DNA from 2 places in the Stenotrophomonas sp. YJH_SMC_36 genome. Region 1 is predicted to be linked to the other one. Evidence: riboswitches for the same ligand, from Rfam matches in the RefSeq annotation. Region 1 holds a riboswitch; the other holds the start of a gene.
The links. Region 1 has a riboswitch for glycine ahead of AC5P76_RS08345 (trimeric intracellular cation channel family protein). Riboswitches for the same ligand answer to the same signal wherever they lie in the genome.

Region 1 (4,414 bases):
GCGGGGGTGCGGCCGCGATCAGGGCCGGTCGGAGTTGGAGACCGGCCCGTCCGCACCGGCGATGCGCCTGGCGCTGCGCATGAACGACAGCGCCAGGTCCATCGCCGGGGTGGTGCGAACCCCGACGACCATTCACGATGCGGTTGACGCGGTAGATCCACGCCATGCGTGGATAGGGGCAGGCCACGGCACGATTTCGGAAGAATTGCATGGAACCTGCTTGCGGCTTGGGCCGAAGATCGGGGCCTCGCCTGGCTGGACCCCGCCGATGTACGTTTTCCCCGACGACAGCCCGCTGGGGCCAGAATGCCGATCAGTTTCCGGAGAGGCCGCAGCGGCCCTCGTTCGCTTGAAGGGCGGCCCGATTGCCGATGATGCGATCTCCGTCATCGAGGACTGGTTTGAACCCTCGTCTCCCGCGACGACGGCAAGTCTGCTGGCGGAGCTTGATGAAAGAATCGAGCTTTACCGCAACGAAGGAGACCAGGCACTTCTGCGTACGACGTTGAAGGCCAGGGCGATGATCGCGGCCTCTGCCGACCAACCGAGCGATGATCGTGAGTCCCCCTCTTCGTACAAGATGGTGCCTGCGGCGTCCCTCGTTGGCGACTGGCGCTCAGACTGGGAAACGGATTGCGTGATCGTCGACGGAGATCTGAGCGTAGAAGGCACGCTGGCGCTCAATGATCTGGGCGAGACCCGGTGTGTGATCGTCCTGGGCAGTCTCAGCGCCCGCAATCTTGACTGTGGTGGTTGGGTCTTCGTACGCGACGATCTTATGTGTGAGCATCTCCACGCGTGCTCACTAAATGATGGGATTTTGGCCGTAGGTGGCGATCTGACTGTTCAGACTTTCCTCGAGACGGGGACTTACACCCAAGTGGCGGGGCACCTGAGCGCTAGCTACCTCGGCAGCACCCACAACTCCATTGAAGTGGAGGGCAAAGTGAACTGTCCAGGCTTCGAAAGACGATCTGATAGCGACTACTTGTGCGAATGGATCGATCCTGCGTTGCTGGAAGCCCACGATTCCGACAGCGGTTGGGGATGCGAACCCCCACTGTATCCGTCGGATGACTATCCAGAGCGGATACGCGCGGGGGGCAGCCCTATGAAGTTCAGGCTCTAGATCCACGCTATGCGTGGATACCGCTCTTCTGTAGCGCCGGGCCATGCCCGGCGAACACGCCATCGTTCAATGCACTTCGTCGTGATACACGAACTTCGGCATTTCCCAGCGGTAGTGGATGGCCAGCAGGCGCAGGGCGAAGCCGCCCGCCAGGCAGCACAGGATGGCCGTGGCATCGGACACGTTCCAGTGCAGCAGCAGCAGATAGGCGGCGCCGGTCAGCAGCGCGATGATCGCGTACAGCTCCTTCTGGAAGATCAGGGGCACTTCGTTGCACAGAATGTCGCGCAGCACGCCGCCGAACGCACCGGTCAGCATGCCGGCGATCAGCACGATCGGTGTGGCATGACCGGCCTCGCGTGCGATCGAGCAACCGATCAGGGTGAAGGCGATCAGGCCCAGGCCGTCGAGCACCAGGAAGGTGCGGCGGAAGTGGTGCATCCAGCGTGCGACCCAGGTGGCGATCAGCGCCGCGCACACGGTGAAGCCGAGGTACTCGGGATGTTTGACCCAGCCCAGCGGATAGTGGCCAAGCAGGATGTCGCGCAATGAACCACCGCCGAGCGCGGTAACGCAGGCGATCATGACCACGCCGAACAGATCCATGCGGCGGCGTCCCGCGGACAGTGCGCCGGTCATGGCTTCGGCGGAAATGGCGATCAGGTAGATGATGGACAGCAACATGGAACAGGCTCCGGACGCGGTGGGGCCGGCCATGCGCGGACGCCGTCATTGCCTGCGCAATGACGGGATGACGATGACCGGTGCCGCTCCCGCTGTCCTTTTGCCTGAGAGTTCAGCGGCGTAGGCCGCGTGCCCCTTCGGCGGATCGTACCGGGCATGCCCGGTGACCTCTCTCCAGCTCGGCGAGTCGAATGCATGGTTGGTGGGATTCCAGCCCACCGGCCTGAGCGATCATGGGAGCCTGCGCCTTCGGCGGGCGCCAGCGCGGCGCCTCTCTCCTGCATTCGCGGGCAGTATATCCGCTGCGGTGCAGCACGGCATAATCCCGGCATGGCCCCGTCCCACCGCCCGTGGTTCCTGTACCTGCTCGAATGCCGCGATGGCAGCTACTACGCTGGCATCAGCACCGACGTGGACGCGCGTTTCGCCGCCCATCGCGCCGGTACGGGGGCGCGCTACACCCGGGCCCGCCCGCCGCTGCGCATCCTGGCCGTGCGCGAGTACCCGGACCGCTCCGCGGCTTCGCGCGCCGAGTGGCAGCTCAAACAGCTACCGCGCGAGCGCAAGCTGGCGTGGTTGCAGGCGCCGACCGAGGGAATTCTTTAGAGACGGGCCGTGCTCGGCTCCGGCCCTCCGCCATCACTAGGTTCAGGACATTCACAACATGCGACGACAGGAACTCTGACCATGCGATTATCGCTGCGACCATCGACACAGGGATCGATCCGATGAAGGTCCGTTGGATGCTGCTGTTGACCCTCTGCTTGGCCCTGCAGGCCTGCACGCAGACACCGGCACCGCCGTCGCCGCTTCAGCACGGGCAGATCGGTACCGCCGCCGAGCTGGCCTCGCAGCGTGGCCTGACCGCGCCGAATACGCCCCGTTTACGCCGCGATCTGGTGCCGGCCGAACTGGTCGATCTGATTCCGCTCGCCGAAAAATGGGGCATCGGCGATGACCTGCTGCGCAGCGAGATGCAGGAACGTGCCACTGACGCGGAGAAGCAAGCGATGGGCGATGCATTGAAAGACCGTCATGCGCGTATCACCGCGTGGCTCGACAGCCTTCCGCCGGGGCAGTCAATGTCCGACGAGGCCGCTGCGTTCATGTATATGCAGGTGAGTGCTGACGAAATGGGCCTGATGCAGCAGTAGGTTCACACCATGTGGGGTCAGATCCCCACAGGAAAGGGATCTGACCCCGTTGCAGACCTGCGCTACCGTTTCGGCCGGCGGTCATCCTGGTCATCGCCGAAGATGATGCGTGCGCTGCGCTGGTAGCTCCAATACGCCACCGCCCAGTTCAGCAGCACCACGATGCGGTTGCGGAAGCCGATCAGGAAGAACACGTGCGCGGCCAGCCAGAACCACCAGGCCAGCACGCCCGACAGCTGCAGGCGCCCCAGGTGCACGATGGCGGCCATGCGGCCGATGGTGGCCAGGTTGCCGTAGTCCGCGTACTTGAAGGGACCGGGCTCCGGCCTGCCGTGCAGGCGTGCACGGATGACCTCGGCCACGTACTTGCCCATCTGCTTGGCGGCGGGCGCTACGCCGGGCACGGGCTTGCCGTTGGCCTGGTTCACCGCGGCCAGATCGCCGGCCACGAACAGTTCCGGATGCCCGGGCAGGGTCAGGTCCGGCTGCACCTGCACGCGCCCGGCACGGTCCAGTGGCACGTCCAGCGTGCGCGCCAGCGGCGAGGCGGCCACGCCGGCCGCCCACACCACGGTGCGCGCCGGCACGAACTGGTCACCCAGCGTGAAGCCCTGGCTGTCGATGTTGCTCACCGGCGTTCCGGTCAGCACTTCCACACCCAGCTTTTCCAGCTGCCGGCGCGCCTTCAGCGAGAGCACTTCCGGGAACGAGGACAGCACGCGTGGACCGGCTTCCACCAGGCGCACCTTGGCGCTGGCCGGATCGATGTGGCGGAATTCATTGCGCAGCGTATGGCGCGCAATCTCGGCCAGGGTGCCCGCCAGTTCGACGCCGGTCGGGCCGCCGCCGACGACGGCAAAGCTGAGCCATGCCGCCTTCCTGGCCGGGTCCGGTTCGGCTTCGGCGCGCTCGAACGCCAGCAGCAGCTTGCGGCGCAGGGCAATGGCATCGTCGAGGGTCTTCAGGCCGGGCGCATCATCGGCCCACTGGTCGTTGCCGAAGTAGGCGTGAGTGGCGCCGGTAGCCAGCAGCAGACTGTCGTAGTCCAGCGTGCTGCCGTCGGCCAGCCGCACCTGGCGGAGCTGCCTGTCGATGGCCACGACCTCACCGAGCCGCACTTCCACGTTGCGCTGGTGGCCGAGGATGTGGCGCAGCGGTGCGGCGATGTCCGGCGCTGACAGGCCTGCAGTGGCGACCTGGTACAGCAGCGGCTGGAACAGGTGATGGTTGCGGCGGTCGACCAGGGTGATGCGGATGCGTTCGCGTGCCAGCGCACGGGTGGCCCAGAGGCCGGCAAAACCGCCGCCGACAACGACCAGATGGGGAACGCGCTCACGACTCATCGACTCACTCCAGGGGGCATGGGGAACCGTCCGGCATCTTCGCACGGCGGCGGCCTGTCACGTCAGCGTGCGCGCGGATCGGCGATACTCGGATTCAGGCAACC
Region 2 (4,414 bases), on a different contig from region 1:
GGGCCTGTGCGATGCATCGGGTTACAAGGGCCCGCTGCACGAGTGCACCTTCTACGGCAACAAGGAAGCCGGCCAGAAGTACTGGGCGATGCTCAGCAAGGGCGCCAGCCAGCCGTGGCAGGCCACGCTGAAGGAGCTGACCGGCACCGACAAGCTGGATGCCGGCCCGATGATCGAGTACTTCAGCCCGGTCAATGAGTGGCTCAAGCAGCAGAACGAAGGCCAGATGTGCGGCTGGCAGGCCAGCGCTGCGGCCCCGGTGGCGAAATGAGAAAAGGGGCGGATCCGCGAGGATCCGCCCCTTTCGTTCCGGTGGCGCCGGGCCATGCCCGGCGGCCTTGATCACACCGCTGCGTTCGCCGGGCATGGCCCGGCGCTACCCACTACGGGTCAGCTGTTCTTCTTCGCCGCCATCGCGGCGGCCAGCTCGGCCTTGTATTCCTCGAAGGTCTGGCCCTTCTCCCTGGCCTCGGCCTGCGCGGCATCGCGCAGCGCGTCGGAATACATCAGACGCACCGGCGTACCGTTGCGCTCGTGCAGTTCACCGGCTTGCATGATCAACGCCAGTACCTGCGCGGCGCTCTCGCTATGCCCGGCGATACGGCCATCCATGCCCAGCACCCACTCGCCATCGCGGCGCACGACACCTGCCAGCAGCGTGCGCTGCGCATCACGCAGTTCGGCATGCGGCTCCACCGGCGAAGTCTGGGCAGCGGCCTTGTTGGCAGCCTTCTCTTCCTGGCGGCGGCGCTGGTCGCGACGGGTCTTGGAGGTGGTGGACATGGGGGCGGCATCGCTACGGGGGGCGCAAGGATAGCGCACCCCGGCCGTGGCGCCGCTTCACGGGTCGCCCGCCACCGCCCCTGCGGCCGGTCAGAGGTCCGTGACCAAGGCCTGCACTGCGCGCTCACGGCGGTGTTCCCAGTACCAGAACACAAACCCGGCGGCGAAGAAGCCGGCCTGGCCCAGCGCCAGATGCAGCGGGCTGGCACTGAGCAGGGGCGAGACGACACCGGCCACCACGGTGCTGACCATCAGCTGCGCGAAGGCCTGCAGCGACGAGGCCAGGCCGCGCTGGTGCGGATACATGTCGAGCACGGCCAGCGCCAGGATCGGGAAGATCAGCGCCATGCCCATGCCGCCCAGGAAAATGGGCAGTACCGCCCACGGCAGCGCGAACTGCGGCGCCAGCACCACGTAGCCGACGTTGAGCAGTGTCGACAGCGCGCACAGGGAGAAGCCGATGGTCACCTGCCGGGTCGGCGTGGTGTGCCCGGCCATGCGCCCGGACAGGAACGCGCCGGCCGTCATGCCACCGATGGTGGGAATGAACAGCCAGGCGAAGTCGCCTTCGCCCAGATGCAGGTGCTGCATCACGAACACCGGCGCGGATGCGATGTACAGGAAAATGCCGCCGAAGCCGATGCTGCCGGCCAGTGCCAGGCGCAGGAAACGCGGGTTGAAGCCGATGCGCACATAGTCACGCAGCAGTGCGCGCGGCGACAGTGGTACCCGCGCCTCCAGCGGATGCGTTTCCGGCAGGAAGCGCGCGGTGGCCACCAGCAGCACAAGCGAGAACACCACGAGGAACCAGAAGATCAGCGGCCAGCCGGCACCGCTGAGCAGAATCCAGCCACCGATGATCGGGGCGATGGCCGGCGCGATGCCGAACAGCATCGAGACCTGGCTCATCAACCGCTGGGCGTCATGGCCGTGGTACAGGTCACGGATCACCGCGCGGCCGACGATCATGCCCACGCCCGCCGACAGGCCCTGCAGCGCGCGGAACGCCAGCAAGGTCGGCAGATCGGTGGACAGCGCGCAGCCGACCGAGGCCCCGGCAAATACCACCAGGCCACCGAGGATCACCCGCTTGCGGCCCCAGGCATCGGACAGCGGCCCGTGCGCCAGGCTCATCAGGCCATAGAACAGCAGGTAGACGCTGATGGTCTGCTGGACGGCCACCTCATCCACCGCCAGGCGCTGGGCCAGCTGCGGGAAGGCCGGGAAAATGGTGTCGATGGAGAACGGGCCGAACATGGCCAGGCCTGCGAGCAGCAGGGCCATGCGACGGGTGGACGGAGCAACAGCGGCGGTCATGTGAACGGTGTCCGGCAAGGCCATGCGCGGCACGCACGGCGGGCGCCGGTCCCGCTGCAGCAGGGACGGCGCCAGATGAATTCGGGTATCCGCCCATCATAGGCGGGGAATGCGCCCGATGCCATGCAGCACCGCACAAAACGCACGCCCCGGGCCATCGGCCATTCAGGCGCCGGCCCTGCCCGGGCGGCCCCGGCAGCGGGCCATAACCGGCTATAATCGGCGGGCAACACGGTGGGAGAAGCGGAACACCGCTGCCGAAGGCGCAACGCCCGTAATCGCTCAGGCCCGATACCACCCGCAACACAACTCTGGAGAGACCGGTTCGATCCGGCGCCGAAGGGGCACGAAGCTGCGGCCAGCCGCGCTTCCAAACTCTCAGGCAAAAGGACAGAGGGGCGCCCCGCAGCCCGCCATCCGGCGGCCTGTGCCCGTGCGTGTGCCCTTTCCTGACGGATCCTTCGCCATGTCCCAGAACACCCCTTCCCTGCGTGAGCTCGAGCACCACAGTGCGTTCGTCGAGCGCCATATCGGCCCCAATGACGCCGAGATCGCGCAGATGCTCGACGTCGTCGGCCACGCGTCGCTGGATGCGATGACCGATGCCATCGTGCCGGCCAAGATCAAGTCGCCGGCAGCGCTGGCGCTGCCGGAGTCGATCACCGAAGTGGAGGCGCTGGCGAAGATCCGCGCGATCGCCGACAAGAACACCGTGCTGCGCAGCTTCATCGGCCAGGGGTATTACGGCACCCACACGCCGAACGTGATCCTGCGCAACATCCTGGAAAACCCTGCCTGGTACACCGCCTACACCCCGTACCAGGCAGAGATCTCGCAGGGCCGCATGGAAGCGCTGATCAACTTCCAGACCCTGTGCGCCGACCTGACCGGCATGGAGATCGCCAACGCCTCGCTGCTGGACGAAGCCACCGCAGCGGCCGAAGCGATGACCCTGGCCAAGCGTTCGGCCAAGTCGAAGTCGGACACCTTCTTCGTGCACGATGCCGTGCACCCGCAGACCCTGGAGCTGCTGCGCACCCGCGCCGAGCCCATGGGCATCGTGCTGCGCGTCGGCACCCCGGCCGAAGCGCTGGAAGCAGACAGCTTCGGCGTGCTGCTGCAGTATCCGGATACGTTCGGCCAGGTGGCCGACTACCGGGCACTGGTCGAGGCCGTGCATGCACGCGGCGGCCTGGTCGCCGTGGCCACCGATCTGCTGGCGCTGACCCTGCTCGCCGCACCGGGCGAATGGGGCGCGGACATCGTGGTCGGCAACAGCCAGCGTTTCGGCGTGCCGTTCGGCTTCGGTGGCCCGCACGCGGCGTTCATGGCCTGCCGCGATGCCTACAAGCGCTCGATGCCCGGCCGCCTGATCGGCGTCTCGATCGATGCGCAGGGCAACCCGGCCTACCGCCTGACCCTGCAGACCCGCGAGCAGCATATCCGCCGCGAGAAGGCCACCTCCAACATCTGTACCGCACAGGTCCTGCTGGCGGTGATGGCCTCGATGTACGCCGTCTACCACGGTCCGGAAGGCCTGACCCGCATCGCCCGCCGCACCCACCGCCTGGCCGCGATCCTGGCCGCCGCACTGCGCAAGGCCGGCGTGCAGGTTGCTGGCGACTTCTTCGACACCCTGCACGTCACCGGTGTGCACGCCGATGAGATCCACGCCAAGGCGCGCGCCGCCGGCTACAACCTGCGCGCGATCGACAGCGACTCGGTCGGCATCAGCCTGGACGAGACCGCCACCCGCGCCGATGTGGTTGCGCTGGCCGCCGTCTTCGGTGCCCAAGCCGATGTGGATGCGCTGGATGCCAGCACCGCCGACGCGCTGCCGGCCGGGCTGCTGCGCCAGTCCGCGTTCCTGACCCATCCGGTGTTCAACACGCACCACAGCGAGCACGAACTGCTGCGCTACCTGCGTTCACTGGCCGACAAGGACCTGGCGATGGACCGCACGATGATCCCGCTGGGCTCGTGCACCATGAAGCTCAACGCCACCGCCGAGATGATCCCGGTGACCTGGCCGGAGTTCTCGCAGATCCATCCGCTGGTGCCGGCCGATCAGGCACTGGGCTACAAGGAACTGATCGAGTCGCTGGAAGCGATGCTGGTCGAATGCACCGGCTACGATGCGGTCAGCCTGCAGCCGAACTCGGGTGCACAGGGCGAGTACGCCGGCCTGCTGGCGATCCGCGCCTACCACCGCTCGCGTGGTGAGGAGCATCGCGACATCTGCCTGATTCCGGATTCGGCCCACGGTACCAACCCGGCCTCGGCACAGATGTGCGGCATGAAGGTGGTGGTCACC

Region 2: linked by a shared signal. The riboswitch ahead of gcvP (aminomethyl-transferring glycine dehydrogenase) and the one ahead of AC5P76_RS08345 (trimeric intracellular cation channel family protein) in region 1 are both predicted to bind glycine.

Annotation. Positions count from the first base shown of each region.
Region 1 is NZ_JCAFTD010000003.1:387,171-391,584, forward strand. Features, by position in the region: gene AC5P76_RS08340 (hypothetical protein) at 80-1,129, shown strand; gene AC5P76_RS08345 (trimeric intracellular cation channel family protein) at 1,196-1,813, opposite strand; glycine riboswitch at 1,896-2,001, opposite strand; glycine riboswitch at 2,015-2,104, opposite strand; gene AC5P76_RS08350 (GIY-YIG nuclease family protein) at 2,144-2,419, shown strand; gene AC5P76_RS08355 (hypothetical protein) at 2,557-2,967, shown strand; gene AC5P76_RS08360 (NAD(P)/FAD-dependent oxidoreductase) at 3,030-4,310, opposite strand.
Region 2 is NZ_JCAFTD010000001.1:484,667-489,080, reverse strand. Features, by position in the region: gene AC5P76_RS02060 (M2 family metallopeptidase) at 1-271, shown strand, start outside; gene AC5P76_RS02055 (hypothetical protein) at 391-783, opposite strand; gene AC5P76_RS02050 (multidrug effflux MFS transporter) at 874-2,100, opposite strand; glycine riboswitch at 2,402-2,504, shown strand; gene gcvP (aminomethyl-transferring glycine dehydrogenase) at 2,567-4,414, shown strand, end outside.